DNA from 3 places in the Leucobacter luti genome. Region 1 is predicted to be linked to each of the others. Evidence: predicted binding sites of a transcription regulator. Region 1 holds the regulator's gene; each other region holds the start of a gene.

Region 1 (10,533 bases):
GCGGTTTCCTCGAGGCGCCGAAGAGCGGACTACTGGGACTGCGGGCTCGGGCCGAGGTCAAGCTTGCCGTAGAGGCGGTGCGCAAGCAGCTTGCGGCGCTCGCACCTGGGGCGCAGGCCAACGGCGTGGATATTGATTCCACGGCGACAGCTGCTCCTGAGGATCCCGCCCCCGAATTGCGTGGTACTCCGACAGCGGCAGAGCCGGGGGACGCTGCGGACCCGACGAGCGCTGCCGCACCTGCGGCTCCTTCTGAACCTGCGGACCTTGAGGCGTCTGGGGCTCCTGCCGAGCCTGCTGACTCTGAAGCGTCTGGGGCTCCCGCTGAACCTGCGGACCTTGAGGCGTCTGGGGCTCCCGCTGAGCCTGCTGACTCTGAAGCGTCTGGGGTTCCCGCTGAGTCTGCTGAGCCTGCTGAGCCTGCTGACCCTTCGGTTCCGGTGGAATCCACTCCTGACTCAAGTGCGACTGCCGGTGACACTGCGTCGCGTCAGGATCCGGAGCAGGATGAGGAACAGGAACAGGAACAGGAACAGGAGCTTGTGAGGGAGCACGACTCCGCTCCTGCGGGCTCATCTGAGGACGGCTCGGTCGCAACCGACACCGCAGAGGGATCACAGGCGCCAGAAGCCCCACCGGTTCCAGGTTCAGTCGATACGGCGAACCAACGAGTGACACATAAGCGTCGCCCGGGCACACCCCGTGCGTAACGAATGAGAGCGAGAACCTCCGATGCCGAGCGCACTGCCTGAGGGCGATCCGGCACCTGCGAACGGGGCGTTGCCCGCGAGCGTGTTAGACGGTGCGCAGACACGCCGATTTGGCGTGTATGTGCACGTGCCCTACTGCCGCGTGCGCTGCGGGTACTGCGACTTCAATACCTACACGGCAAGCGAACTCGGGGGCACCCGCCGCGACGAGTACGCGGATCAGGTGGAGTGGGAACTCGCCTTCGGTGCCCGCGTGATGCGCGAGGCTGGGCTTCCCGAGCGCGCGGTGTCCACCGTATTTTTCGGGGGCGGTACGCCAACGCTGTTGCCCGCGAGCGACCTCACTGCGATGCTGAGCAGGATCAAGACCGAGTGGGGTCTCGCACCAGGCGCTGAAGTGACGACCGAGGCAAACCCGGATTCGGTTGACGCGGCCTACCTGCAAGAGCTGGCGGCCGCAGGATTCACACGAGTGAGCTTTGGAATGCAGTCTGCTGTGCCGCATGTGCTCCGCACGCTCGATCGCACGCATCAGCCTGAGCGCGTGCCGCAGGTGGTCGCCTGGGCGCGTGAGGCAGGTTTGCAGGTGAGTGTCGACTTGATCTATGGGACACCGGGAGAGTCGCTAGCTGACTGGGAACGATCTATCGATGCCGCGCTCGTGTGCAATCCGGATCATATTTCGGCATATGCCCTGATTGTCGAATCGGGCACGAAGCTTGCGGCACAGATCCGTCGCGGCGAAGTTGCGCAGCCAGATGAGGATCTGCACGCCGAGATGTACGAGCTCGCCGACGCGCGATTCTCCGCAGCTGGCCTGGGCTGGTACGAGATCAGCAACTGGTCTCGGAGTGCGGACACGCGCTCACGACACAATCTCTCCTACTGGACCGGTGAGGATTGGTGGGCAGCTGGACCCGGCGCGCACAGCCATATCGGGGGAGTGCGGTGGTGGAATGTGAAGCACCCCGGTGCCTATGCCACCCGGGTGAACGAGGGTGTCTCTCCGGCGCATGCCCGTGAGCTGCTGAGCGACACCGCTCGTCGCGAGGAACGAGTGCTCCTCGAAACCCGGATTGTTGACGGTCTGCCCACCCACGTGCTGGATTCCGACGAACGGGCGGTTGTCTCAGCGTTGATCGCCGAGGGGCTCGTCGATGGCCGCGCGGCGATCGGTGGGCGCGTGGTGCCAACGCTGCGCGGACGCCTCCTCGCCGACACCGTGGTGCACCGCCTGCTCGGAGCTTGACAGGCGGCACACTGGCAACGTGTGCCGCGCGGCTTTCTCGGGGCTCGCAGAAGCTGTCGCGGCAGATGCTGCAGAACCTGCCGCTTCTGCAGAACCTGCAGAAGCTGCGAACTGCAGCGAAGGAGACTCCGAGCCGCGACTGAACCCGGCCGCTCCAGCCGTGACCGCAGCAGTTCAGCGCAGCCCCGCAGCCTGAGCTCTCCGGTTCACAAGACCTGCTTCCGTAGCCAAACGGAGAGTCGCTCTGTGGCATATACGGTCAGGAGGATCATAATGATGAGCGCGAGCGTTTGATCGAGCTGCCGCCCCCGAATCGATGCGTCAAGGGCCAACCCGATCCCGCCAGCTCCAACGACCCCCATGATGGTGGCTGAACGGACAAAGACGTCGAAAGTAAACAGCCCGGCCCCGATGATTGCGGGGAAGGCGGTCGGGATGGTGGATGTCACGGTACGTTGCAGCCACCCGGCACCGACAGCGTCCAGCGCTTCGGTAGTGCGTGACAGATCGGTATCTTCGATGGCATCGGCGATGAGCTTGCCGGTGAAACCGATCGCACCAATCGTGAGCGCTAAGACCCCGGCAAGGGGGCCAAGACCCACTGCGACGACGAGCAAGATGGCGAGCATGAGGTCGGGAATGCCTCGCACCACGAGGGTGAGCAGCCGGCTCAGCCGCGCGGCAACCGGGTGGAACGTGGCGTTCTTCGCGGCGATGATCCCGACTGGCAGCGCCAGAATCAGCCCCAGTGTCGCTGCGGCGAGCGCCATCGAGAGCGTCTCCAGCATCAGGGAGAGGTGGGGAGCGAGGTTGGTCACGAAGTCTGGTGGGAACATACCCAGGAGATACGGGCCAATCTCTCTGAGGGCCACGCCTATTTGGCCTGGGCCGAGTCTGAGCATGAGGAAGCTCGTGAGGATCAGCGCGAGCGCACTCCAGCCGAGAATCCACCGGGTCAGCCGATCTGGGCCCCAGCCTGCGCGGATGGGGCCGCCTCTGCGCGCTGGGCGCACGGGAATCGTGAGGGCCGAGGTGGCGTGTGTGCTGGTACTCACGGGGGCTCGTGTCGACATGAGGCGCGCACGTACCGAGAAGGGATTGTGCCGTGCGGGGGCCGATGACCCGAGGATCGCGGTCCGGGCGATAGCGGAGAGCTGCTCGACGAGGAGCACGAGTACGAAGATGATGAGGGCAATTGCGAGCACGCGGGTGTACACCATCTGTCCCAGCACGCGCTGCAGCTCAAAGCCGATCCCGCCGGCTCCGACGAAGCCGAGTATTACCGCGTTTCTCAGGTTGATGTCGAAGCGGTAGAGGCCGAGCGAGATCCAGTTCGACGCGACTTGCGGCAGCACGGCAGCAACGAAGGTCTGCAGTCTGGTGGCGCCCGTTGCCCTGCTTGCTTCCACGATGCCCTCGTCAATTTCCTCGATGCGATCTGCGAAGAATTTGCCGATCATGCCCACCGAGCTGAAGCCCATGGCGAGTACGCCAGCGGTCGGTCCGACGCCGATGGCGCGCACGAAGAGGAGCGCGAGGACGAGCGACGGGATTGCTCGGGTCAGCGTGATCACGAAGCGAGCAATGCTATAGGCCACTGGTCCCGTTGTGGTGTTCCGGGCAGCACACACAGCGAGGGGGATCGCGATCACGACTGCGATGGCAGTGCCAGCTGTCACCATCCAGAGCGTCTCAACTACCGCCTGGACATAGCGCCGCCAGTCAGTGAAGTTCGGTGGCACCAGCCGCTCAAGCAGATCTCTGATCGAATCGAGGCGGCCGAACACGTTCCATGGCGTGAAGTTCGTGTTCCAGAGCGCGGCCAGAAACAGTGCCGCCAGAATGAGTGCGGTGACGACGAGGCGGCGCCGCTGCGCGTTCGGAGGCGGCCGCAGTGCTGCTCGAAGCGGCGCAGGGTCGACGGGTGTCGTCATCGAGCGCTGAGTCATTCGGGTGCCTCCGGTGTGTGTGCGTTCGATTCTTCGGCTCGGTAAATCAAGGCGACGTCGTCTGGTTGCACGTCGCCCGCATCCCGGTCGAATACGATCTGACCCCCGCGGAGCCCGACGATGCGGTCGGCCCAGTCGATCGCGACCTCCACTTGATGCAGACTGCAGATCACGGTGAGTCCGTCTTCCTCACTCACCTGCTGGAGGATGTCCAGTACCTGCCGCGATGATTCGGGGTCGAGCGAGGCGACTGGCTCGTCAGCGAGCAGAAGCTCCGGTTGCTGGAACAGCGCTCGAGCGATCCCCACCCGCTGCTGTTGGCCGCCCGAGAGTGTGCCCGCGCGTTGAAATGCGTAATCAGCGAGCCCGACACGGTCGAGCTGTTCGAGTGCCGCCAATCGCATCCGATTTGGGTACATCAGGAGGCCAGAACGTGGCCCGCGGAGTGTGCCGAGGCCGCCTGCCAGTACGTTTTCAATCGCGCTGAGCCGGCCCACCAGGTTGAAATGCTGAAAGACGAACGCCACGCGCTGGCGGAACTGCCGGAGCTGGCGTCCCCGCATCGCCAGCGGGTCCGTGCCGAGCACTGTCAGATCCCCTGTGCTCGGATCGTGGAGTCGGTTCAGGAGTCGCAACGTGGTTGACTTCCCTGAGCCCGAGAGACCGAGGAGGACAAGACGTTGCCGGTACGGGACTGCGAGGTCGATGCCAGCGAGCGCTGGCACCGCACTCCCGTCAAACGACTTCGTGATGTTGCGGAGGTCAACCGCCAGTTCGGCCGGATGCGTCGTGGCTTCCATGTTTCGTTCCTTTCTCGACGGTGGACTGCGGTGTCGCACCGGTCAGGAGTGGGTGTGCGGCTGCGGCGATCTGATCCGCAACTTGGGGGGAGCGCGCAACCACATAGCTCGGGCCGGCCCACTGGCCGAATCCGGGGGGCGGGGGGTCGAGCACGCGAATGCTGCATCCGACGGCGCTGGCGAGCGCAAACCCTGCCGCGACGTCCCAGGGTTGCGCTGCCCGGAGTTCAAACGCCACACGTGCCCGCCCGGCTGCGACGTGTGCCAGTTGCAGCGCAAACGAACCGCGTCCGCGGACTGGTCCAAGGGCACGCAAGTGCGTGAGGAGCTGGGGCGAGCCTGGGGCGGTGGGTGTTTCACCGACGAAGGGCCAGATCGTCAGCACGCCGGGCTTGCCCTCGTGAGTGTTCGTGTAGGGGAGTGGCGCGTCGTTGATCCAGGCTCCCGTGGTGTCTGCCCAGAACGTTTCGCGCTCGAGTGGGTCATGCACCGCTCCCGCGACGAGCCTTCCAGCGACTTCGACGCCGATCGAGGTGCAAAAGTACGGGATGCCGCTGATGTAGTTGAGCGTCCCGTCAATGGGATCGATGTGCCAGCGCACATCATCATCGCCTCCGGTGCGATGACCGAACTCCTCACCCACAATTGTTGAGCCGGGAAACTCCCGCAGCAGCTGTGCGGAGATTCGCTGCTCCGAGCGACGGTCGATCTCAGTCACCGGGTCACTTGCGCTGCTTTTGTACCTGATGTCGAGGTCGGTGCGGTAGTGGTCCGCGATATCTTCTGAGACAAGCTCCGCCGCGACGCGTGCAGCACTCGCGAGCGCATCAACCAGAGCCGCATCCCGCACGGCTACACCTCCTCGCAGGCCGGCGCACGGGTGATCTTGCACACCTCTCTGAGGGCTTCCCAGTAGCTTTCTTCCTGTGGAATGACGCCCCAGAACACGTCGACGGCGTGGCAAATCTCGCCGTTGGCGGAGTCACTACGCCGGTCTGCTGGACACGCGTTCTGCTCGATAGCGAAGTCCCCGTTGATCTTGAGGACGGCTTCGCTGATGGTCTTCCGAAGCTCCGGATCGAGCTCGGTGGAAATCGAAATTCCCGGGCTCGGAACCTCGGCCCGCCACACCTCGGTGAACTCGTCCGCTCGGTCCAGATACTCGCGGTTGGTGCCAAAAGTGAATACCGCGGCGCACTCCCCGTCGAGCATCGACTGCACCGCGGAAGCGTGATCGCCGATGAAGATAGCGTTGAGGTCCACCTCCGGATCAATACCGAGCTCAAGGAAGCCGGCGGAGGGGAATAGGTAGCCGGTGGCGGAACCCGGGTCGATAAAGCAGACGTCTGCTCCCCGCATGTCAGCCAACCCGGTGATCGCGCTATCAGCACGAACCAGTCCAACCGCAGAATTGTGAGTCTCGGTGGGGGCATCGACCAGGGCGCCAATGGTGTCGATCTGTGCGCCATTGTCGCGTGCCATGATCTGAGCGAACGGCCCAAGCATCACGAGATCGAGGTCCCCGGCAATTGTCGCCTCGACCACTGGGGCAACGTTGGTGGCCTCGAGGATCTCGATCGCGAGCCCAGTTTCCTGCTCGAATAGCTCGGTAAAGATCCGATAGTTGCCGAGCGTCGCCTCAACTGTTTCGGCGGGAACCACGCCGAAGCGAATCGTCTGCGTGCCACCGGCTTCGTCGTTGCTGCTGCAGCCAACGAGTGACACAGCAAGCAATGGCGCAGCAATTGCGGCGATGAGCGGGGTGAGTTTTCGCATCTCAATTTCCTCCTGAACGCTGGGTTCGTCAACGCGGCTGACGGGACGCCGCAAAGGGAGGAGGTCGATGATCTCTGGGGCAAGGCTATCCCCGGCCAGAGCTGCGCCCTTGCCCATCTGTGCACGCTGCTTGCACTTCTGTGCAGACAGCGGTCGTCGCTCTTCGCTGCGTACGGGGGGAGAGCGCGATGCACCTCTCCGGAACTGGTGCTCGCTGGCGACACAGCTGGCGCTCGCTGACGTTTCGGCAGTGCACGGAAACTGCCGGGTCACCTGCGCTAGACTTGGCACTCAGTGATGCTGAGTGCCAAAGATAGTGCGGCGCCGGGAGGAGGGGTCATGGTTTCCGAACGGAGTCTGGCGGTGTTGCACGCCATCGTGAGCGACTACGTCTCCTCCAACGAACCTGTGGGTTCGAAAGCCATTGTTGATCGGCACCAATTCGGCGTCTCCGCGGCGACGATTCGCAACGATATGGCCTTGCTTGAGGACGACGAACTCATCGCCCAACCGCACACCTCGTCCGGCCGCGTACCCACTGACAAGGGGTACCGTCTCTATGTCGATACGCTCGCGAGCGTTCGCCCGCTCACCGGAGCTCAACGCGCGGCGATCGAGCGATTCCTTGGCGAGTCAACCGATCTCCACGACGTTATGGCACGCACGGTTCGATTGCTCTCACAGCTCACGAACCAGGTGGCTGTGGCGCAGTACCCGTCCTTGCGTCGCACCGTTGTGCGCCATATTGACTTGGTGGCGATCGGGGAGGATCGAGTGCTCTGCGTCTTGATCCTGGGTAGCGGAGTCGTCGAGCAACAGGTCGCTTGGTTGCCCGCCTCACAGGTCACTGAAGCTTGGGTGCACGGACTGCGTGAGCGGATCGCGGAGGCTGCGGTGGGTGCTGATGTCGAGGCTGCCGCGGCGGCAATCGGCACGCTGACCGCCCGAATTTCTGAGTGGTCAGAGCCGGGCGAAGCTGATCTGGTTCGCCGCGTTCTCGATGTGGTTGGCTCACAACTGAGCGCGAACCGCACCGATCGGATCGCAGTGGCCGGTGCTGCCAACGTATCGCGTCCCGGCGAGTTCCAGGGTGCGTTGCCCGTGGTGCTTGAAGCTATCGAGGAGCAAGTGACCCTGCTGCGTCTCTTTGACGAGCTGGTGCAGGATGGTCGCGATGTTACCGCGTCGATCGGGCGCGAGAACCTCGCATACGGACTCTCAGCAGCTTCTGTGCTCGCCTCGAGCTACGAAGAAGAAGGAGCGACGGTCGCAAAGCTCGGCGTGCTTGGCCCGATGCGCATGGACTACGCCGGGAACATCGCGGCGGTCCGCGCTGTTGCACGGTACTTGAACCGATTCCTGGGTGAAGAGCGGTAGCCTCGCGCACCGTCAGCATCACCGAACTGTACGAACACACGAACAACCCTGAGGAGTACACCCCGTGGCCGATCACTACGAGACTTTGGGCGTTTCGCGCGAAGCGACGCCCGAGGAGATCAAGAAGGCCTATCGCCGGCTGGCGCGAGAACTGCACCCTGATGTCAACCCCAGCGAGGACGCCTCGGAGCGGTTCAAGAGCGTGACTCACGCGTATGACGTGTTGAGCGATCCTGAGCAGCGGCAGCGGTACGACCTGGGCGGTGGCCAGGGCGGTGCGAACGGCTTTGGCGACATCTTTGAGACGTTCTTCGGAGGCGGTGGCTTCGGCGGCCAGCAGCGCGGTCCACGATCGCGCGCGGAACGCGGCGATGACGCGATGATTCGTGTGGACGTTTCCCTGCAGGATGTCATCTTTGGGGTGCAGCGTGACGTCACCGTGAACACGGCGGTGCTCTGCACCGTGTGCCAGGGGAGCTGCACGCAACCGGGCACTCACCCAGTCACCTGTGATGTCTGCGGCGGTCAGGGCCAGGTGCAGCGCCAGGTGCGCTCACTGTTCGGCAATGTGGTGACGATGCACCCGTGTGGCAGCTGCCAGGGGTACGGCACCATCATCGAGCATCCCTGTGTCGAGTGCGCGGGGAAGGGCCGTGTGCGCGAGCGCCGCACGCTCACCGTCGATGTTCCCTCGGGAATCGATACCGGCACCCGGTTGCAAATGCGCGGTGGAGGGGAAGTTGGCCCCGGTGGCGGCCCCAATGGCGATCTCTTCATTGAGTTCCGTGTCATGCACCACGATATCTTCAGCCGCGATGGCAATGACCTGCTCTGCACCATGCAGGTTTCGATGACCGACGCGATTCTCGGCGCCGACGCCAAGCTCGAGGCCCTCGACGGCGAGGTCGAAGTTGAGGTTGAAGCCGGAGTGCAGTCGGGTGACGTCTTGACCGTCCGCGGACGCGGCATCCAGGGACTTCGCAGCACGACGCGAGGCGACTTGAAGATTGCGGTCCAGGTCGCCACTCCGAGTAAGCTCTCCGGACGCGAGAAGGATCTCGTGCGCCAACTCGCTGCGCTCCGCAAGGACGAGCCACCACACCTCGGCGAGTTCCAGCAAGGCTTCTTTGGCAAGATCCGCGATCGCTTCTTCCGTCAGGGATAGCCGTGGCGAACCTCTACTATCGCGAGGAGCTGTCGGCCGCAGAGTTTGTCTCAGGCGCAGAACTCGAGGTGGTCGGTGACGAGGCTCACCATGCGGTGCGGGTGAGCCGCCTGCGTGTTGGCGAGCACATCATGCTCGGAAACGGTGCGGGTTCGCTCGGCCTCGGTGAGGTGATTGCTGCGGATAAGCAGCGTTTCGTCGTTCGCCTCGCGGAGGTCCAGCAGGTGCCATCCCCTCGGCAGCGCATCACGCTGGTGCAGGCCCTCGCCAAGGGCGATCGTGATGAACGTGCGGTGGAGCAAGCCACAGAATTCGGGATCGACGCGATTCAGCCATGGGGTGCCGCGCGCTCCGTGTCGCGCTGGGCCCCTGGCGAGAAGACTGAGCGCGGAGTGGCAAAGTGGCAGCGCATCGCGCGGGAGGCCGCCAAGCAATCGCTGCGGCCATGGACGCCGGACGTCTTGGCTCCTACCACCCTCGCAGAGCTTGCACAGCACGCCAGCCGCGAGGGCTCAGAGGTGTTGGTGTTGCACCCGCGCGGCTTGGGTACGCTGAGCGGTTGGGCAGCAGTCTGTCTCACGCAGGAAGTCCGCGATCTCTTCCTGGTCGTTGGACCAGAGGGTGGCTTCGATGACTCAGAGCTTGAGGCGCTCGACACCGCCGGCGCGCAGATCCTCACGCTCGGATCGACAGTACTGCGCACCTCCAGTGCTGGTCCTGCCGGCCTGGCTGTGCTGAACATGGTGCTCGGGCGGTGGTAGCGCTGGGTGTGCGCCCCGTCCCTGCCGTAGACTGATCGCATGGCTACTGAAACGGTGTTCGGCAAGATCGTCTCGGGCGAAATCCCGGTCGAGATTCTCGCGGAAACAGATCGGGTCATTGCGTTCCCCGATATGCACCCGCAGGCTCCCGTGCACCTGCTCGTGATCCCCAAGTCAACGGCGTACGCCAATGTGACGGAGCTTGCTGCGGGCGATCCCGAGACCCTAGCGGAAATGGTGACCGTCGCACAACAGCTCGCAGCTGAACACGCGAACGGCGAGTTCCGTCTTATTTTCAACAATGGCGCATCCGTAGGACAAACCGTGTTCCACGTGCACGCACACGTGCTCGCCGGAAATCTCGAGGAGAGTTCACTCGTTGGATCCTGAACCAACGCATTCCAGTTCCACCACCTCAGCTGATGGTTCCGAACTGCAGCGCACTGTGCTGCTGACCGGGATCGATCTGGCGTCCTTTCTCGGCCACCGGGATCAGCTCATTCGTGACCTCGAATCTCAGCACCCGGAAGTCTCCTTTCATTCGCGTGACGAGGTGCTCACACTCCGCGGGCCCGTCGCCGCAGTGCGCACAGCGGAGAGCGTCGTCCGTGAGGTACTCGAACTTGCGCGCCGGAGTGGTCCGGTGTCTCGCTCTGATGTCAAGGAGGTCACCCGTATGGTGCACGAGGGCAATGGGCCCACCGCGGCACAGGTGCTGAGCGCGCCGATTTTGACGGTGCGGGGGA
Region 2 (10,533 bases), 940 kb from region 1:
ACCCCAAGTTCAAAGCACCGTCTACGAGCCCGTTCGCTGACGTGCAGAAGAGCGACCCCTTCTACAAGGAGATTGCCTGGATGGCCGCGGAGGGAATCTCCACGGGAGTGAACGCGCCGGGCGGAAAAGTGAACTTCCAGCCGAAGGCGAAGATCACCCGTGAAGCGATGGCTGCGTTCATGTACCGCGTCGACGACAGCGTGAAGCCTGCGGCGCCAAAGGTATCGCCTTTCGCGGACATGACTCCGAATAGCAAGTTCTACAAGGAAATCGCCTGGATGCACTCAACCGGCCTGTCGACTGGTGTGAAGCAGACAACGGGGAAGGCGAAGTACGAACCGAAGTGGCAAATCTCGCGAGAGGCTACGGCTGCCTTCCTCGCGCGGCACGACGCCATGGCGAAGTAGTAGACCTGTGCCGGTGGCCGTGGGGTGTTGGGCTGAGCGTCTCGTGCGCTCGGCTCAGCACCCCACGCTGTCTGCCACAGCCGAGACCTGGTGGCGACGCCAGGTGGCCCCCAAACGGGCCGGAGACCGGAACGAACCAACGATTCCCGTGGTAATTTTGCGGGATCGAATGCGCACAGTGTGCGCCGCAATCAGGGAGCGCATGCCGCATGTACGCACGTAGGGCTTTCCGTGGAATTGCCGCGGGACTTGTGGCAGCAGCGCTCTTCTCGGGGGGCGTGTTTGCGGATCCAGCGATCGCCATAGACGAGGCTGCGGGAGCCTCTCAGGCCGAGATCGGAGCGGCTTCCGACGCCAGCGAGCTCCTGACTCCAACCGATGATCCACCCACGGCTGCAGACGATACGGGTGTTGTCCAACATGCTGGGGACGTGCTAGCCCCTGAGACTCCAGCACTGCCCTCGGAGTCTTCAGACGAATCGAATCCGAATACCGCGATCGGCGACGGCTCTGAAGACCCCGCGTCACCGCTGCCCGCAGACGGTGCAGAAGTTCCTGGTCCAGTCGCCCCGACTGGCGAAGCCGCCTCTGTCCCAGGGGCGGTGGATGACCGAGTAGCTCAGACGGCGAAGCCCGCAATGAAACTCGTTCCCAAAATCTCGGCGAAGAACAGCCTGGCGGTTCAAGCTAGCGTGACGGGAATGCCGAGTGACGTCACTGAAGTTACCGCCATCATGCTTTCTCAGCTCGACGAAGAACGGATTGAAAGCAACCGGACGGCTATCACCCCTATTGGCACCGTGACTTCTCCCGTCGTCAACGGTGCAGTTGACCTGACGCTCAAGGCTTCGCTCGGCGAACTGACTCGTGACACGGCATACGCCGTGGTGTTGTGGCCCACTGCTTCCGAACTGACGGTGGACTCGATTCTTGTTCGTGGCGACGTCGTGCTGACGAATGATCAGTGGGATGAGCTCTATGGAACGGTGCCGGCCGCCGTCGCCGAAGTCGGGAGTCTCCAATGGGGCGTGCTGGACAGATTCCGCGCCTATATTGAAGGTGACATAGCCAAGGGAGAAATCATGACCCTTGGTGCCGCGAAGTATGACGGGACAAAATTTAACCTGCCTCAGATCGCAGGCGGGAAATGGAATGCTCAGTCGAAGACTGGAAGTGTTCAGTACTCGGGCGGAATGCGATTTTACGGTCACGACGGTCAGCTGGATCTCAGCTTCGAGAATCCCGTCATCACGGTGAAGAGCGCGAATCGTGCTGAGTTGACGGTGTACTCAGAGTCCTACGATTTCAAAGCGGAGAAGTGGGTCGAGCGCACGGCCGTGCTCGCAACTATCGACCTATCGACCGCGACGCGCACTGAGCGTAAGGGTGGTGCAGTCCGCTGGGCAGGCGCCAGTGCGACGCTCACCAAGATCGGAAACGTGATGCTCGAGGGCTACTACAAGGAGGGCCAGCGCCTCGACCCGATCACCTTTACGGTGGGGGCAGAGTCCAAGGATGTGAAGCCTGTCCCCCCTGCGACGAAGCCGAAGCCGAAGCCAATCACGACGAAGCCTGTCCCGAAACCGCTCGTGCCCGCACCGAACGCGAGTGAGGGTGGCGCCCAGGCAGCTGGGTCGCTGAGCTGGGGTGTCTCCAGCGCCTTCGCGAAATATGTCACTGGTCCGATCGCCAAAGGTGAGGTGTCCACGACAGGTGTAGGCGGGTCCGGGGGAGCGTATCTCTTCCCCCAGGCGGCAGGAGGCAGCTGGGACACGGCAACTCAGACCGGATCAGTGCAGTACTCCGGTGTCGTCTCCTTCACCGGGCATAAAGGCCTGTTGCAGGAGGGCGTGAGTAACCCGATGATTCAGGTCACCGGACCCGACTCGGCCGTCATCTACTCGGGTGGTGCGCAATGGGGCACCCTCAACCTCGGTGCGGCTTCCAAATCCGTCGGTGCGAACGGCGAGGTCACCTGGAGCGGAGTGCCCGTCACTGGCGGCTTTTCCGGCGGAGCCTCTGGCGGCAACCAGTACTCGCTGCCTGCAGATCCCTTGACCTTCACTGTGGGCGTGGCCAGCGGTGTCAGCTACGGCAGCACCGCAGTGAGTAACGAGTCACTGAAGCGCACTGCAGCGTCAGCGCCGCCGACGACGACGGGGATTCGGATCCTGACCGATGCCAAGAAGCTTGTGCCCGGTGGCGAGATTGAGTTCGAGGCAGCAGGCTTCGAGTCGAAAGAGCGCGAGGCGCTCGTGGTCCTGTACCCCGGGGCCATCGTGCTTGATGAGGCAGCTGGAGCTGACGCAGCTGGCACGCTGCGCTGGCTCGGCACGATTCCCGAGGACACCGAGCTGGGGGAGTACGTCATCACTGTGCAGGGCAGCACGGACGCTGGCGCTGTGATTGAGGTCCGCGAACCCGAGAAGAAATCCAAAGCCGCGGCGAAGCAGAAAACTGTCGAGGAACTTGCGGCCGAGGCGACACAGGCAGCACCGGCAGCTGCTGGGATCCTTCCGACTGAGAGTAGCCCAGTGTGGGTCTGGTGGGCAGCGTCCGCAGGCCTGCTACTCATCGCCGGAACGATGGGTGGCCTCGTCGTTGCGCAGCGAAAGCGCGCAGCCGCGGGCGTCGATACCCAGCTCAGCCCAGGCAACGCACCCCCGCCCCGTAATATGGGTGCCACTCGCGGGAAGCCCGCGGCGCGCCCCAGCCCCACAAGGAGAACACCCGTGCACACCACTCAGCACCCCGGCAGCGCGGTCTCGCGACGCGCAGTAGTGATCCTCGGCGCGGGTCTGCTCGCAGCCGGATCCCTCGCGGTGCCAGCAGCTGCGACAGCCGCCACCGCGGCCCCAATCCACGCGACCACCGATGCAGCATGCAGCGTGAGCGCAGCCACACTGACCTGGGGCGTGAAAGAGAGTTTCCGTTCGTACATCAGCGGCTCGATCGCGAATGGTGAGTGGACCGTCAGCGATGACATGCGCTACGAAACTCCGAACTTTATTTGGGACACGGCGACCGCAGCGTTCGCCAGCGATCTGGAATCAGGCAACATCGGGTTCACGGGTGCGGTGCACTTTACCGGCCACGATGGCGCAATGAAGCTTGACCTCGCCGACCCCGTGCTCGAGTTCGACGGCGCCGACACCGCCTACCTGACCCTCACCATCGGGGCCACCGACTCGGCAGATGCCGGAGGCGAAGCGACAGCGGCACCGGTACGCGCTGCGAAGATCGACCTCGCTGACGCGGTGACGTCCGGCGGCACCGAACTCAGCATTCAGAGCGCGGTTCCGCGCCTCACCGCAGAGGGCGCAGCGGCGTTCAACGGCGACTACGGTAGCTACGTCGCGGGAGAGGAACTCGACCCAATCACCCTCACCGCCACGGTGTCCGGCTGCGCACTCGGTGAAGCGACTGCCGTGACTCCCGCCCCCACCGCTCCAACGGATCCTGCGGACCCAGTCGATCCGGTAACTCCGGTCGACGGTGGCGAAACTGCGGCGCCCGCGATCCCGTGGCTCCCGATCGCGATCGGCGGCGTCGCCCTGCTCGTGATCGGCGTCACCGGAGGCATGCTACTCGCGGGCCGCAAGAAGCCGCAAGCCACAGCCTCCGAGCAAGCCGCGTCACAGCCGACCGCGACGCAGGATCCCACTTCGGAGGGATAAGCCCGAGCGCTACACGCGGCGCTTCGGCATTACGATCCCCTGCCCCGTTACGGGGTGGGGGATCACCTCTACCGGGGTGCGGTAGACATCGCTCACGATTTCTGCAGTAAGCACTCGGTCCGGCACATCGCACGCGGCAATCCGGCCGTCGCGCAGCAGCGCGATGCGATCGGAGTACGCCGCCGCGAGATTCAGATCGTGCAGCACGACGAGCACCGCGTCCCCGGCGGCCGCTCGCTCGCGCGCGAGCCCCAGCACCGCTTCCTGGTGTCCGAGGTCGAGTGCGGCAGTCGGCTCGTCAAGCATCAGCACGCCAGTGCGCCCGGCCATCACGCGCGCGAACGCGGTGCGTGCGCGCTCTCCGCCCGAGAGTGACGGTACGCGCCGGTTTCCGAGGTGTCCGATGTCTGCGGCCGTGATTGCCTCGCCGATCGCCTCATTGTCGTCGTCTTCGCGCGGGGTGCGGCGCCACGGCGCACGGCCCATCTCAACAACCTGGTGCACCGTGAACGGGAACAAGAGCTGGTTGTCCTGCAGCAGTACGCTGCGTCGCCGCGAGAGGTCACCGAGCGACCACTCAGAGAGCGGGCGCCCACTGAAGCGAGCCTCCCCGCTATCCGGCGTCAGGTCCCCGGAGAGTACGCTCAGCAGCGTAGACTTCCCGGCACCGTTCGGGCCGAGCAGTGCGAGAACCTCGCCTGCGCGCACGTCGAGCGATACGCCGTCGAGCAGCGCACGTCCGCCACGCTTGAGCACGATTGCATCAGCTTCGCAGACCACTTCGCCGATCGGGGCGACCGTGGGGAGCGCAATGTGTCGGGCGTTCATCCCCAGCCTCCGCTCCGTTTGCGCGTTCGTCGCAGCAGCCAGAAGAAGAACGGGCCGCCGACGAGCGCGGTGAGCATACCGATCGGCATGTCTGCCATCGGAACAAGTGTGCGCGCTGCGAGATCCGCAAGAGTCAGCAGCAGCGCACCGCCGAGTGCGCTCGCGGTGACCAACGGAAGGTGCGCGGGACCCAGGAGCATGCGCATGAGGTGCGGGATCACGAGCCCGACAAACGCGATGATGCCGGCGAACGCGACGGCTGCTCCGACGAGCAGGGCGACAACGAAGATCATGACGATCCGGAGCAGCTCGACATTTACGCCGAGGTGGCGTGCGTTCCGCTCACCCAGGGAGAGCAGATCGAGCTTGCGTGCGGCAATGTATGCCGCGATCAAGCCCACCGCGATAATCGGCGCGATGATGAGCACCTGGGACCAGCGGCTCCCGGCGAGACTCCCGAGCTGCCAGAAGACGATCTGCTCGCGTGATTGGGTGTCTCCGAGAAACGTGAGGAGCGCAATACCCGCGCCACCCATCGCATTGACTGCCACGCCCGTCAGCACGAGGGTGACCACCTCAGTTTTCCCCTCCGCGCGGCTCATCCCGTAGACCACAAGTGTGGCTCCGAGGCCAAAGATAAACGCGAACACCGCGGTGGTCCACTCACCAAAGATGGTGAGGCCAAAGACGATCGCGAGGCCCGCGCCGACTGCTGCACCGGAAGAGATGCCAATGACGCCCGGCTCTGCGAGCGGGTTCCCAAAGATTGCCTGCATCAGGAGACCGGACACGGCCAACCCTGCACCCACGAGGGCTGCCATTGCGACGCGGGGGAAGCGGATCGCCCACAGGGTCTGATCGCCTGCCGGGTGCGACGGCATGGGAAGCCAATCGATCCCGATCCGATGCAGCAGGGATCCTAAGACCTCCTGCGGTGGAATTCCGAGCTGGCCCGTTCCCGCCGAGATCAAGACAGAAGCGATCAGGGCGATGCCGAGGGCGCTGAACAGGATCGTCGTCTTTGCGGCGTGCCGCGAAGCGGTTCTGTGGGAGGTGGTCATGCGCGCGAAGAGCAGCTTTCGTGAGGGATCGAGGGGGAGGGGCCCGAGCGCGCACGCGCTCCGGTCGCCACGTCCCCGCGGCTTCCTCTCACCTTCATCATACCTTTCCTAGGATAGACTCACCTCAGGTGTGCTCGGGAAATATCCAGTGTCGTCGCGTGGCCTGGTATACGTTTCCGATCGGCGCCGAGCGACTTTGAAGGGACCCCATGCACTCGACTCGCGGCATGCGTGCGCGACGCACACTCGCCCTAGCCACGATCGCCCTGCTGAGCCTGGGACTCGCGGCATGTCAGACCCCCGCGTCCTCCACTTCGGGCACTGAGAGTGAAGCGGTCGCGCTTCCCCCGCTGTCTGAGATCACTCCGGTGGCGGATCCGAGCAACGTTGAGGGCCCCTCGACCGCGCGCATCGGTGGCCCGTCGATCGCCCCACTTCCCGACCCGCCCGCACCCGAGCTGCCGGTCACGGTCACCTCACACGACCGCACCGGGGACACTGAAATCACAGTGACTGACACCTCACGGGTGCTCGCGCTTTCGCTGAGTGGATCGCTCGGCGAACTCGTGCACGCGTACGGACTGTCTGATCAGCTTGTCGGGCGCGACATTTCGACCAACTTCCCAGGAGCCGAGGATCTCCCGGTCGTCACGAAAGACGGCCACTCGATTGACGCGGAGGGCGTGCTCGCACTGAGCCCAACGGTGATTCTCACGGACGGCAGCATCGGCCCAGTAGACGTCGTGCTGCAACTGCGTGATGCCGGGATCCCGGTGATCACCGTTGAACGATCGGTCGATGCTGAAACAACCTACGAGACTGCGCAGCAGGTTGCCGACGCACTGGGGGTCGGCTCCGCGGCACCCCCGCTCATCGAGACCCTGAAACAAGCGATTGCGGACAAAGAAGCAGAGGTCGCGAAACTGTTGCCGGCAGACGCTGAGAAGCTGCCGCGTGTCGCGTTCCTCTACGTCCGCGGCACCGCTGGGATCTACTACCTCTTTGGTGAAGGCAGCGGGGTGGATAGCCTGATTCGATCGATCGGTGCGCTCGACGTCGCCGAAGAGATCGGGTGGAAGGGTGAGAAGCCCATGACCGACGAGGCACTGATCGCGATTGACCCGGATGTGATCCTCGTGATGACCAAGGGGCTCGAGAGTGCTGGCGGGGTCGATGGATTGCTGGCGGCCCAGCCGAGTATCGCGCTCACCACGGCGGGCAAGAATCGCAGGATCATTGATGTGGATGACACGCTCCTGTTCGCAGGAGGTACCCGCATCCCGGACGTGATCGACGGTCTTGCCCGAGCGATCTACGCACCGGATTCGCTCAAGTAACGTGCCGTTTCACCCCGCATGAACCCGCGTTGCCGCCGTTCTGCGGGGCGCTGCGGACAGTGAATCAGTCTGCGATTCCGCGCTGGAGGCGGCCTCGCGACCGGCCTCGCGTCCGGCCGAGGGACTGAGCCAGAAGAGTGATGCGTTGCCGCGCTGCGTCAGCGTTGCGCAAATTCAGTGCCGGAAATCGTCATGCGTCTCACCGGCGGGTGGAGTCCAGAGAAGCTTGCGCTCGACGCGCGTGTGTCCTGTATCCGATGAACGCGCGGCAGCGTCCTCGGGGGAGGCACATGAACCCGCGTCACCATGCGCGATTTGGGGCCAGATGCGGCACTCGAAACTGTGCTCTGTGCTACATCCACGCTTCTGGCAGGAACGGCGTTGTACTCTAGTGGCTGATCCTGCGGTATCTCCGCGGTGATGATGAGCACCTAACCGAGGGGAAATTCGTGGCGAAGAGGACCGAAGACGCTGGAGTGCGTCGTGGGACCCGCCAGGACTACCCCGAAGATCGCTTCGACCGGGTCGAGCGCACCGGCCGAGTTGGCGCGCACCGCGTCACCGCTCGGCCCCGCTACACGTGGCAGTACATTATTGCTGCGCTGCTCGGCTTTGCTGTGCTGACAACGCTTGGGGTGTTGACCGTGCACACGATCGGTGACTCGGGCAAGCTTCCGATCTCCGGCACGTCGCCCAGCTCAACCGCTGAGCAGAGCGCACCCGAGGCGAAGCTGGATCCGGACGCGACAGTTGCGATCCTGAATGGCACCACTACTGAAAACCTCGCGGCTGCGCTCGACCAGATCATCTCCACCGAAAAGTGGGGCTCGATCCTCTTCTCCGGAAGCGCTGCCGAATCCAACGTCGAGATCTCCGCAGTGTTCTACTCTGATCCAGCGGATGCTCCCGCCGCTGCGGGCCTTGCCGCGAAACTCGGGGGGTTGTCGACGTACACGACCTCCGACTACGACTCGTATAACGCGAAGCTCGTGGTGCTGCTCGGTGCCGACTATCAGGGCCCCGGCCTCGCAGAGGCTGCGGAGATGACGGCGACTGCTGCCGCAACTCCGGGCGGCGAGATCAGCATGGGCAATGAAACCGTGCCCGAGGGAACACCAGAAATCGATCCGGCTACCGGCTGGGAAATTGACCCTGCAACAGGCTTCCCGATCGATCCTGCGACCGGTCTCGCCACCGATCCGGCCGCTGCCACTTCCTAAGCTCGCCCCATGGACTGAGATGTCCCTCCCTGTTCGCTGTGCGCGAGCGTTACCGCTTGCACTCACCCCTTGTGAGTGCCAAGATTGGTGTTAGCAGTCGAATCGGCTGAGTGCTAAAGCTTCGCGCATCGACGCACGGCGTCGGTGTGCTGCTCACCACTACCAGAACGTCCAGGAGAGGCGAATTACATGGCAAAGATCATTGCGTTTGATGAGGAAGCACGTCGTGGGCTTGAGCGAGGCCTGAACATTCTCGCTGATGCCGTGAAGGTGACGCTCGGCCCGCGCGGTCGCAACGTCGTCCTCGAGAAGAAGTGGGGCGCCCCCACGATCACGAACGACGGCGTCTCCATCGCCAAGGAGATCGAGCTCGACGACCCGTACGAGAAGATCGGCGCTGAGCTGGTCAAGGAGGTCGCCAAGAAGACTGACGACGTCGCAGGTGACGGCACCACGACCGCTACCGTTCTCGCTCAGGCGCTCGTGCGCGAGGGCCTGCGCAACGTTGCTGCCGGCAGCGATCCCATCGCAATCAAGAAGGGCATCGAGAAGGCTGTTGCAGCCATGACCGCGAAGCTTCTCGAGAACGCCAAGGAGATCGAGACCACCGCCGAGATCGCCGCGACCGCGTCCATCTCTGCCGCTGACGAGCAGATCGGTGCGCTGATCGCCGAGGCCATCGACAAGGTCGGCAAGGAAGGCGTTGTCACGGTCGAGGAGTCGAACACCTTCGGCACCGAGCTTGAGCTCACCGAAGGCATGCGCTTCGACAAGGGTTACCTCTCCGCATACTTCGTCACGGACGCGGATCGCCAGGAAGCTGTCTTCGAGGATCCCTACGTCCTCATCGTCAATGGCAAGGTCTCCAACATCAAGGACCTGCTCCCCGTCGTTGATCCCGTCATCCAGTCGGGCAAGCAGCTGCTCATCATTGCTGAGGACGTCGAGGGCGAAGCGCTCGCCACGCTCGTGCTCAACAAGATCCGCGGCATCTTCAAGTCGGCAGCCGTCAAGGCTCCGGGCTTCGGCGATCGTCGCAAGGCCATGCTGCAGGACATCGCGATCCTGACCGGCGGCCAGGTCATCTCCGAGGAAGTCGGGCTCAAGCTCGAGAACACCACCCTCGACATGCTCGGCACCGCACGCAAGGTCATCATCACCAAGGACGAGACCACCATCGTCCAGGGTGGCGGCGAAGAAGAAGCGATCCAGGGCCGCGTGGCTCAGATCCGCCGCGAGATTGAAAGCACCGACAGCGATTACGATCGTGAGAAGCTCCAGGAGCGCCTCGCGAAGCTCGCAGGCGGCGTTGCAGTCATCAAGGCTGGCGCGGCTACCGAGGTCGAGCTGAAGGAGCGCAAGCACCGCATCGAGGACGCTGTTCGCAACGCGAAGGCGGCTGTCGAGGAGGGCGTGCTGCCCGGTGGCGGCGTTGCCCTGATCCAGGCTGGCAAGGACGTATTCGGGGCGCTTGAGCTCAGCGACAGCGAGGCCGTGGGCGCTCGCATCGTGCAGGCTGCGATCGAGGCACCGCTGCGCCAGATCGCGCTCAACGCAGGCCTCGAGCCCGGCGTTGTCGTCGATCGCGTTGCGAACCTTCCGATCGGACACGGCCTCAACGCCGCGACCGGCGAGTACGGCGACCTGGTTGCTCAGGGGATCCTCGACCCGGCGAAGGTCACGCGCTCAGCGCTGCAGAACGCTGCGTCGATCGCAGGTCTCTTCCTCACCACCGAGGTCGTTGTTGCTGACAAGCCGGAGCCGGCTGGCGCCCCGCAGGGCGGCGACCCGACCGGTGGCATGGACTTCTAAGTCCAACACACCCTGACAGGGGGTCGCGCCTTCGGGCGCGGCCCCCTGTTTCGTGTTTGCCCGTTGTGCGCGCGACCCCGCGTGTTCGAGCTCGTGCAGGAGATTCCAGCTCGTGCAGGGCGAAAAGGCTAGATGCGTCCTGCGCGAGCTCGAATTTCCTGCGTGAACTCGGGTGCGCGCGAGGTTTCAGT
Region 3 (10,533 bases), 700 kb from region 1:
CCAAACCAGAGCCCCGTTTCCACCACGTGTCCGTCGACCGAGACCCACTGGGCCTCGGCGGTGTCCGGGATGAGTTCCCGGTCGAGGCCGGGGCCAAGCTTGATCCCCGTGGGGAGCTGGTTCGCGAGCTCGAATGCGTAGCTCAGCGAGGGCGAATAATCGTCAGGAGACGCGATGCGACGGGTGTCGCTGTGGCCTGCGGTGCGCCGAGCGGGGTCGAGAAAGACGCCATCGGCGTCGCCGGGACCCACATACTCGGCGTCGCCGACTCGGACCGACGGAGTCGGGAGACGGTGGTGTGCGGCGGTGACGCCCAGGTTATGCTCTGCGACGCGCGCGGTGAACGGGTCGATCTCGACCGCGAGCGGTGCGATGCCCGACCCGAGCAGCGCGATCGATTCTGCGCCGATCCCGCAGCCGAGATCCGCGACCGTGGTGCAGCCGGCCGCGCGATAGCGCGCGGCATGGCGCAGGGCAACGATTCCGCGCGTTGCTTGCTCAAGCCCGGAAGGGGTAAATAGCAGCGACATCGCGAGGTCGCCGAACTTTGGCCGCGCTTTGAGGCGCAGCATCGCCTGTGTCAGAACCGCTGCCGTGTGTTCTGGGCTCAGCCCGGTGCGGCGCAGGAGCGTGTTCAGTTGAGTCGGATCTGCTCCGCCTGCAAGCTCACCCGCGGTGCGATTGAGCGCGTCGAGGCCGGCTGTCTCAAACAGGAAATCCCACCCGGGGGGAGTGGTGTGCTCCGGAGCGGGTGCTGCGCTACCCCGCGCAGTGGGCGCGGTGGAAGACGCTCGGTGCGTACGGTGGTTCACTAGCTACGCAACCGCGGAGCTTGCGGCGGCGACGACTCCGACCCAGATGATGAACGCGATGAAGAGCACCCAGAACGCGATCTGGATATAGCCGAGCACGAGCGCCGCAATTGCGAGCCCGCGACCGCCCTCGCCTGTGCGTCTGATCTGATTCAGACTGATGTGACCGAGCACCACCGGAACAACAAATGGCGCGAGGAATGCTGCGATCAACGCGAGGATCGAAAGCGTGTTGGTTTGCGGCGCCTGCACGGGTACCGCGTACGGCACGTAGTAGGGCGCGCCGTTTTGGTACGTACCCTGCTGGTACGCGCCATTGGGCGGTGCGTACTGCGGAGGCTGCGCTGATTCAGCCTCCCCGTACGGTCGATCCTGGCTCACGGCTGCCCCGGCTCTAGTAGTTGTAGCCGAAGCTCGACGCGGAATCCGCAATCGAACCAATCATCAGCATGATGAAGCCGACGTAGAGCACCATGAAGACCGCAATGAACGCGAACCACGCGTAGCTGATAATCAGGCCGGTGAGCGCGATCCCGCGCCCGGAATCACCGGTGCGCTTGATCTGGCTCAGACCCATGTGACCGAAAACGATGCCGGCGACCGGGGCAATGAAGGCCAGGATGATCGACAAGAATGCGAAGGTGTTGGTCTTATCAAGCGTCGTACCCTGCGGCACTGACGCCGCGGTCTGGCCCGCGCTGTATGCGGGCTGCGCATATGCGGGAGCGGGCTGCCGCTGCTGCTGAGGTGCCTGCTGTGCGAACGGCTGCTGCGCAGGGGCTTGCTGAGGCTGACCCGGGAACGGGGGCAGCGGGACTGTTGGCTGTGCCGTTTCCGATGCTGGCGAGCCTGCCGGGACGTAGCCGGGCTGCTGAGGCACGTTCGCGCCGGGTTCGGGGTGCTGTGGCGTCGACATGTGATCTCCTTGGGGCCGTTCGAAGCGTGGGATACCGCCCGCGGTCCCATCGCCGTGTTGTGGTGCCAGTCTATCGTCGCGGCCTGACACTCACATGGACTCGCGCCGTGAATCGATCGATTCTGCACGCTCCCCTCAAATCCTCCACGTTCGCTTCGAGCGATCGGTGCGATTGGCACTCCCCTTGCACGAGTGCCAACGAGAGTCCTAGACTCTGCTGTAGACGCGCTCGCATCGGGCGGGCGCGAGAACGTTCGCACACTGGAAAGAGGTCAACTGTGTCGGTTGCCATCAAGCCGCTCGAGGATCGCATCGTTATCAAGCAGGTCGAGGCCGAGCAGACCACTGCGTCCGGTCTTGTCATCCCTGACAGCGCCAAGGAGAAGCCCCAGGAGGGCGAGGTCGTCGCCGTAGGCCCCGGCCGCGTTTCCGATAGCGGAACCCGCATCCCGCTCGATGTCGCTGTCGGCGACATCGTCATCTACTCGAAGTTCGGCGGCACCGAGGTCAAGGTCGGCGGAGACGATTACCTCGTGCTCTCTGCCCGCGACATCCTCGCGGTCGTCACGCGCTAATCACACGTGTGCAACGGGCTCCCCAGTCTTCGGACTGGGGAGCCCGTTCACGTTTGTGGAGTGGGCAGTGCGAGGTCCCGAGCGGGAGTAGACTGAATCGGTGAAGCAGACTCGCGCAGGATTGGGATACGGACTCGGCGCTTACCTGCTCTGGGGCACATTCCCGTTCTATTTCGGCTTGATCGCCATGGTGAACCCGCTCGAAGTCGTGCCGTGGCGAGTTGGCGCGACACTCGTGTTCTGCGCCATTCTCGCGACACTCACCCGGCGCTGGGGGCAGGTCGTTCAGATCCTGCGCACACCGAAACTCCTCGGGTGGTTCGCGCTCTCCGCGGTGCTGCTCTACGCCAACTGGCAGATTTTCGTGATCGGGGTGATGAGCGGACATGTCATCGAGACATCTCTCGGCTATTTCATCAATCCACTCTTCACGATCCTGATCGGGGTTGCGGTACGTGGTGAGCGGCTCACGCGCCTGCAGTGGATCGCGGTCGCCATCGCGACAGTCGGCGTTGTTATCGCCGCGGTCGCCTATGGCTCCTTCCCGTGGATCGCGCTTGGCCTTGCCTTCACATTCGGGCTCTACGGTGCCGTGCATAAGCACGCGGGCGAATCAGTTGATGGGATCACCGGTCTCACGATCGAAACCCTCACCACAGCTCCGATCGCGGTGGCGCAGATGGCACTCGTTGCGAGTTTCGCGGGACTCACCGCGTTCACGCACGGGCCGGGGATTATGGCACTCGTGCTCTTCAGCGGAGTCATGACCGGGATTCCGCTCATCCTCTTCGGTGAGTCCGCGCGGCGGCTCCCACTCTCGTACCTCGGCTTCCTACAATTTCTCACCCCGATTCTCGGTTTCCTCTACGGCTACTTCGTGATGCACGAGGACGTTTCGACGGGGCGCTGGATCGGGTTTGTCGCGGTGTGGATTGCACTGGTGATCCTCATCACCGACATGGTGTTGCAGCTGCGCCGTTCGCCCGGGGCGCAGCTCGCAACCGGCCCAATTCCCTTAGACTGATGAGGATACGGTGGCCGTATCCCTGGCCGCTTCGTACCCACCGGTCTCCAACCACAACACAGATGAGGTCCCATGGAACAGCGTGATCCCTTCGCATTCACCGGCTTGACCTACGATGATGTGCTGCTGCTGCCCGCGCACACTGACGTCATCCCGAGCGAGGCGGAAACCTCGACGCTGCTGACGCGCCGGATCTCACTGCAGATCCCGCTTGTTTCGGCCGCTATGGACACGGTCACTGAGACACGTATGGCAGTTGCTATGGCCCGCAACGGTGGTCTGGGCATTTTGCATCGCAACCTGTCGATCCAGGATCAGGCCGAAATGGTCGATCGGGTGAAGCGCAGCGAGGCTGGAATGATCACGAATCCCGTGACCACGACTCTGGATGCCACAGTCGCTGAAGTTGACGCACTGTGCGGCGAATATCGCGTATCCGGGCTGCCGGTCGTCGATCCGAACGGTGTGCTCCTCGGTATCATCACGAACCGTGACATGCGGTTCATCGAGATCAAGGATCGCGCAAACGTGCGCGTCTCCGACGCGATGACGAAGATGCCGCTGATTACGGGCCCCGTCGGGATTTCGCGTGAAGACGCCGCGGCGATTTTCCGCAAGCACAAGATCGAAAAGCTGCCGCTTGTCGACGGCGAAGGCCGACTGACCGGTCTGATCACGGTGAAAGATTTCGACAAAGAAGAGCAGTACCCCTTCTCGACAAAAGATGACGCCGGCCGTTTGCGTGTTGGCGCAGCCGTCGGGTTCTTCGGTGATGCATGGAAGCGTGCGGGCCAGCTGGTCGATGCCGGAGTCGACGTCCTCGTCGTTGACACTGCGAACGGCGACAGCCGCGGTGTGCTCGACATCATTGCGAAGATCAAGGCAGACCCCGCATTTGCGGGTGTCGACGTGATCGGCGGCAACGTTGCGACGTATGCCGGTGCACAGGCGCTTGTTGAAGCGGGGGCAGACGCGATCAAGGTCGGTGTCGGCCCCGGGTCGATCTGCACGACTCGCGTTATCGCTGGAGTCGGCGTGCCGCAGGTGACCGCGGTCTACGAGGCAGCGAAGGCAGCAACTCCCGCTGGCGTTCCCGTGATCGCAGACGGCGGGCTGCAGTACTCCGGCGACATTGCCAAGGCCCTCGTCGCCGGCGCATCCTCCGTAATGATGGGTTCGCTGCTCGCCGGCACAGATGAGAGCCCAGGGGATCTCGTCTTCGTTGGCGGCAAGCAGTACAAGAACTATCGCGGCATGGGCTCACTCGGTGCGCTTCAGACGCGTGGTGAGCGCACCTCCTACTCGAAGGATCGCTACTTCCAGGCCGACGTGCCGAGTGACGAGAAGCTGATCCCCGAGGGCATCGAAGGACAGGTGCCCTACCGTGGACCGGTCGGTTCGGTCGCACACCAGATGATCGGCGGACTGCGCCAGTCGATGTTCTACGTCGGCGCACGCACGATCCCCGAGCTGAAGGAGCGCGGGAACTTCGTGCGCATCACCGCGGCGGGTCTCAAAGAATCACACCCCCACGATGTGCAGATGGTGGTTGAGGCACCGAACTACAAGCGATAGATCTCGTTCACGCACGACTGAGCCCCGCCCCGATCACAGATCGGGGCGGGGCTCAGTGCGATGTGAGCTGAACGCCGCAGGCAGCGGCTTCCGGGGTTCACGCCGGGGCTGCCATCGGCGTCCCGTGCGCCCCTCGGGAGGCGCCCAGCAGAACGCCCGATAGACTACTGAGGTGAGCAACGAGATCGAGATCGGCCGCGGCAAGCGCGCACGTCGTGTGTACACCTTCGACGAGATCGGAGTGGTCCCCACCAGGCGCACCCGAGACCCTGAGCTGGTCTCGACGTCTTGGTCGATTGATGCCTTCCACTTCGATATCCCGGTGCTCGGTGCCCCGATGGACTCGGTGATGTCACCGGATTCGGCTATCGCGCTCGGAAAGCTCGGAGGCCTCGGAGTCCTGAACCTCGAGGGGCTGTGGACCCGCCACGACGATCCCGAAACGCTTCTTGCCGAACTCGCGCAGATCACTGACGAGGCTGCAGCGCTGCAGCGGATGCGTGAGCTCTATGCCGCGCCGATCCGCCCTGAGCTGATTCGGGATCGAATCGGCCAGATTCGCGATGCGGGTGTCACCGTCGCGGGTGCGCTCTCACCGCACCGCACTGCGGAGTTCACCGAGACCGTGGTCAAGGCTGGCGTCGATATGTTTGTGATCCGCGGCAACACCGTGTCGGCTGAGCACGTCGCCCGCGAGGGGCGTGAACCACTCAACCTCAAGCAGTTCATCTATGAGCTCGACGTGCCCGTGATTGTGGGCGGCGCGGCGACCTACCAGTCGGCGCTCCACCTGATGCGCACCGGAGCGGCAGGCGTGCTCGTTGGCTTCGGCGGTGGCGCCTCGTCAACGACCCGTGCAACGCTCGGAATTCGCGCTCCAATGGCCTCCGCAATCGCCGACGTCGCTGGCGCGCGCTCGGACTACCTCGACGAGTCGGGTGGACGGTATGTGCACGTGATTGCCGACGGTGGCCTCGGCACCTCGGGTGACATGATCAAGGCGGTCGCCTGTGGCGCCGATGCGGTGATGCTCGGCGGCGCGCTCGCAAAAGCCTCTGACGCGCCCGGTCGTGGGTGGCACTGGGGGCAGGAAGCGCACCACGAAGACCTGCCGCGTGGCCGACGTGCCGCGGTCGCTCCGGTAGCCCCGCTCACCGAGATCCTGAACGGACCGGCACATGTCGCGGACGGCAGCGCAAACCTCGTGGGCGCACTGCGCCGCGCAATGGCGACAACGGGCTATTCCGAACTCAAAGAGTTCCAGCGCGTCGGCCTCGTCTACGCCGAACGCTAGACCGACCGCGACGGCGTCGCACCCGCTGCGCCGCACCCGAGCCGAGAATCGAGAACGCACCAGTTGCCGACACCGTCAAAGCCTGAGTACCTGGGGGAGCCGACCCTCGGTCAGGTGATGCGCCGACCGATCTGGATCCTGGCGCTGCTGTGCGCCTTCATCGTTGCCGGGGCATTCGCCTGGCTCGGCCAGTGGCAGATGGGCATCGCTGTGCGCTCTGGCGACCAGGTGACCGTTGACACCGAGACTCCGCGGACGCTTGCCGAGGTGAGTGACCTCGCGAAGGGAGTGACCGAGGACGCTGCTGGGGTGGTCGTGAACGTGTCAGGCGAATTCGTTCCCGGCGACACCCGCGTGGTCGCCCCGCGCGACAACGCCGGGAAAACGGGTGCGTGGGTGGTGGGTCACCTGATCACGGACCCCCTGAGCGCGCGCACCTCGCCGTGGCGATTGGGTGGGCACCCAGCGAGGCCGCGGCAGAGCGGGCGCTCGTCGCTCTCGACGCAGATCCGGCGCTCACGATGCCACGCGACCTCCAGGGCCGGTATATGCCGCCTGAAGGGCCGCAGGTCCCCGGTCCGAGCGACGATCCGCAGATGATGCGCACGATGATTCCCGCGCACTTCGCGAACGTGTGGGCCGACGTTGATGCTCCCGTCTACTCGGGGTACCTCGTGCTGCACGACGACGGCGACATTCCTGCGCTCCTCGCGAGCGCTGACCTCGACCCAATCGACTCGGTTCCGCCGCTGCCGCCAGAGACGGTGAGCTGGCTCAACGTGTTCTACGCGATTGAGTGGGTCGTATTTGCCGGCTTCGCAGTGTTCTTCTGGTTCCGGCTCACGCGTGATGCGTGGGAGAAGGAGCACGAACTGCAAGAGCTTGAGGCAGAAGCCGCCGCCTCAGGCGCAGGTGATGGCACGGAGGCGGCAGACGATGCCGACGCTTCTGGCACGCGCACTCGCTCAGAATAGAATGGACATCATGCAACTCCAGCCCAAGCCAGCAGATTACCCACGCATTCGCAAGGCGCTGAGCTTCTATAAGGTCACCTCGGTGATCACCGGTGTCATGCTCCTCCTGCTCGTCGCAGTGATGATCATGAAGTACGCGTTCAACGTGCAGTTGTTCCTGTTCACCCCGAACGCCTTCGCAGAATTCGTGCCGCTCGCCCCGGAGGGGGTCGACAGTGATTTTGTGCCGCAGGGCTTCGACCTGTTCAAGGCGATCCTGATCGCTCACGGCTGGTTCTATGTGGTGTACCTCGTCTCCGACTTCATGCTCTGGAGCCCCATGCGGTGGCACTTTGGGCGGTTCTTGCTCATCGCACTGGGCGGTGTGATTCCGTTCATGTCGTTCTTCCTTGAAGCACGGATCGTGCGTCAGGTCACTGGCTACCTTGATGCACACGCGGCGAAAGCCGAAGTCTCGGCATAGCTGCAGCGATGCGCGGGCACCGATCTGTGGCGCGTGCATCTGATTTCCCGCAGTAGAATCGTCATCTACTCCCTCTCGAATCCGAAAGGCCACACCACTCGAACATGGCGACACAGGCAGAACAAATGGACACCGGGCAGCGCCCTGTCCTCGTGGTAGATTTCGGCGCGCAGTACGCGCAGCTGATCGCCCGTCGGGTACGCGAGGCCGGGGTCTACTCCGAGCTCGTCCCGCACACGGTCACAGCGGCCGAGGTCACGGCGCTGAACCCGCTCGGGATCGTGCTTTCCGGCGGCCCCTCCTCGGTCTACGAGGTCGGTGCTCCCCAGTTCGACGACGCGATTTTTGAGCTTGGGATCCCCGTGCTCGGGATCTGCTACGGCTTCCAGGTGATGGCGCGTGCACTCGGCGGCACCGTCGGCAACACCGGTGATCGCGAGTACGGCGCCACTGAGGCGACCGTGGTCGGCGATGGCGGGGCGATCCTCGGCGGTCAGCCCGCCACCCAGAACGTGTGGATGAGCCACGGCGACGCTGTGCAGAGCGCACCTGAGGGGTTCGACGTCCTCGCGCGTACCGACGTCACGCCCGTTGCAGCGTTCGGTTCGCCTGCGCGCAAACTGTATGGCGTGCAGTGGCACCCTGAGGTGAAGCACTCTGACCACGGCCAGCAGATTCTGGAGAACTTCCTGCACCACGTGGCGGAGATCCCATCTGACTGGAACGCTGGCAATGTGATCGCGGATCAGATCGAGCGCATTCGCGCACAGGTCGGAACTGCGCGTGTGATCTCGGCAATGTCCGGTGGCGTCGATTCCGCCGTTTCGACGGCGCTCGTACACAAGGCGATCGGCGATCAGCTGACCGCCGTGTTCGTAGACCACGGTCTGCTGCGCAAGGGGGAGCGCGAGCAGGTCGAGCGCGACTATGTCGCCTCGACCGGTGTGCACCTCATCACCGTTGAGGCAGAGGACACGTTCCTCGGTCACCTCGCAGGTGTGACAGACCCCGAAGAAAAGCGCAAGATCATCGGGCGCGAGTTCATTCGCTCGTTCGAGAAGGTGCAGCGCGAGCTCGTCGCCGAGGCCAAGGCTGAGGGCGAGTCCGTGAAGTTTCTCGTGCAGGGCACCCTCTACCCCGACGTGGTTGAGTCGGGTGGCGGAGCGGGCACCGCAAACATCAAGTCGCACCACAACGTCGGCGGACTTCCCGATGATCTCGACTTCGAACTGATTGAGCCGCTCCGCGCCCTCTTTAAAGACGAAGTGCGCGCGATCGGCCGCGAGCTCGGCATTCCTGAGCAGATCGTCGGGCGCCAGCCGTTCCCTGGGCCCGGCCTGGGCATCCGCATCGTGGGAGAAGTCACACGCGAGCGGCTCGATGTCTTGCGCGAGGCTGACGCGATCGCTCGCGCTGAGCTGACCGCTGCGGGACTGGACCAGGAGATTTGGCAGTGCCCTGTGGTGTTGCTCGCTGACGTCCGCTCCGTTGGTGTGCAGGGCGATGGCCGCACCTATGGACACCCGATCGTGCTGCGTCCCGTGTCCTCTGAAGATGCGATGACGGCCGACTGGACCCGCGTCCCGTACGAGGTGCTCGCGCGCATCTCCAACCGGATTACCAACCAGGTGCCCGAGGTCAACCGCGTGGTACTCGACGTGACGTCGAAGCCACCGGGGACTATCGAGTGGGAGTAAGCCACTAGAGCAGGGCCGGCATGTATGACATGCCGGCCCTGCTCTATTCGGTGTGGGATCGGAGCGCCGGGCTACGCGACCGCGACGTTCAGCTCAGCCAGCGCGTGCACCAGCGTGTCGACGTCCTGTTGGTTGGAGTACGCGTGGAACGAGAGCCGCAACCGCTCACCACGGGGCGAGGTGCCGATGCGATACTCGGCAAGGCGCCCCGCGAGTGCGTCAGGGTCCTGCATGACGATGGCTACTTCTGGTCCGCGATGAGCTGAGTCGAGCGGGAAATCAAGGGTATGACCCTGGGCCACCAGCTCGGCAGCCAGCTGATCTCGCAGCCCTTCGATGTGACTCCACGTCTCTGCCAGGTCGATTTTGGCGACCGTCTCGAGCCCCGCCACACCGGCATAGGCCGACGGGATCGGGTGCGTGCCCATTTCGAACCGGCGCGCGTTCTCGGGGTAGTCGACGCCAGCGGCATCGAACGCAAAGGGATTCACACGTCCGAACCAGCCGGTGAGGCCGGCCGGGCGTTCGACGTTCACACAGTCGCGTACATAGAGCATTGCGATACCCGGGAGACCGAGCAGGTACTTCAGATTGCCGGTGACGAGGAAGTCGCAGTTCAGTTTCGCAGCTGAGAACGGCAGGACACCGGCTCCCTGATAGGCGTCAACGAACACGAGTGCGCCCACGGAGTGTGCGTGTGCGATCACCTGCTCGATCTCCGGTCGTGTGCCGTTGATATAGCTCACCAGCGGGATCGAAACGAGCTTCGTGCGCTCGTCGATCAGCGGGATCCAATTCTCTGCGTGGAGCGAGGCTTCGATTCCCGGAACGTTGATGACGTCGATCGCGCCCTGTTGTGCGCGCCAGACATTGCCGACGGAGGGGAACTCTAGATCCGACGTCACCAGTCGGTTGCGCTCGCCGCTCCAATCGAGTGAGGAGACGACCTGGAATGCGGCTTCAGAGGCGCACGAGAGGACGGCGACGTGTTCGCTATCCACGTCTAACATGCGGCCAGAGAGGGTGCGGTACTCTTCGACTTTGCCGACCCACGCCCCCCACGGAGCCTGAGCTTCGATGAGGCTCGCGGTCATGCGCTGCATCGTGTGGGCGAGATGATCGGAGAGGGCGCCCTGACTGCACGAAGCGAAGTGCGGGGCGTGATCGAGCGCGGGGAAGAGCCCGCGGAATTGAGCCGGAGTG

The links. The regulator HrcA, encoded in region 1, represses chaperone genes, less so after heat shock. The targets are predictions, from matches to a motif close to TTNGCACTCGNNNNNNNCGAGTGCNAA.
Region 2: groL (chaperonin GroEL) is a predicted target of HrcA. The motif match lies at 8,621-8,647, and genes of this name have one in related genera.
Region 3: groES (co-chaperone GroES) is a predicted target of HrcA. The motif match lies at 1,901-1,927, and genes of this name have one in related genera.

The regions. Positions count from the first base shown of each region.
Region 1 covers NZ_CP080492.1:151,800-162,332, forward strand. Annotated here, with positions in the region: gene K1X41_RS00705 (DUF1990 family protein) at 1-710, shown strand, start outside; gene hemW (radical SAM family heme chaperone HemW) at 733-1,959, shown strand; gene phnE (phosphonate ABC transporter, permease protein PhnE) at 2,166-3,908, opposite strand; gene phnC (phosphonate ABC transporter ATP-binding protein) at 3,905-4,708, opposite strand; gene K1X41_RS00725 (inositol monophosphatase family protein) at 4,671-5,558, opposite strand; gene K1X41_RS00730 (phosphate/phosphite/phosphonate ABC transporter substrate-binding protein) at 5,561-6,601, opposite strand; gene hrcA (heat-inducible transcriptional repressor HrcA) at 6,824-7,861, shown strand; gene dnaJ (molecular chaperone DnaJ) at 7,926-9,026, shown strand; gene K1X41_RS00745 (16S rRNA (uracil(1498)-N(3))-methyltransferase) at 9,029-9,787, shown strand; gene K1X41_RS00750 (HIT domain-containing protein) at 9,827-10,177, shown strand; gene K1X41_RS00755 (PhoH family protein) at 10,167-10,533, shown strand, end outside.
Region 2 covers NZ_CP080492.1:2,622,730-2,633,262, forward strand. Annotated here, with positions in the region: gene K1X41_RS11720 (S-layer homology domain-containing protein) at 1-407, shown strand, start outside; gene K1X41_RS11725 (HtaA domain-containing protein) at 617-4,084, shown strand; gene K1X41_RS11730 (heme ABC transporter ATP-binding protein) at 4,094-4,912, opposite strand; gene K1X41_RS11735 (FecCD family ABC transporter permease) at 4,909-5,973, opposite strand; gene K1X41_RS11740 (heme/hemin ABC transporter substrate-binding protein) at 6,183-7,310, shown strand; gene K1X41_RS11745 (LytR C-terminal domain-containing protein) at 7,760-8,530, shown strand; gene groL (chaperonin GroEL) at 8,720-10,342, shown strand.
Region 3 covers NZ_CP080492.1:2,859,205-2,869,737, forward strand. Annotated here, with positions in the region: gene K1X41_RS12875 (class I SAM-dependent methyltransferase) at 1-812, opposite strand, end outside; gene K1X41_RS12880 (DUF4190 domain-containing protein) at 816-1,193, opposite strand; gene K1X41_RS12885 (DUF4190 domain-containing protein) at 1,207-1,728, opposite strand; gene groES (co-chaperone GroES) at 2,007-2,303, shown strand; gene rarD (EamA family transporter RarD) at 2,404-3,327, shown strand; gene guaB (IMP dehydrogenase) at 3,400-4,902, shown strand; gene K1X41_RS12905 (GuaB3 family IMP dehydrogenase-related protein) at 5,075-6,196, shown strand; gene K1X41_RS12910 (SURF1 family protein) at 6,260-6,796, shown strand; gene K1X41_RS12915 (hypothetical protein) at 6,793-7,170, shown strand; gene K1X41_RS12920 (DUF3817 domain-containing protein) at 7,181-7,633, shown strand; gene guaA (glutamine-hydrolyzing GMP synthase) at 7,738-9,330, shown strand; gene K1X41_RS12930 (aminotransferase class V-fold PLP-dependent enzyme) at 9,402-10,533, opposite strand, start outside.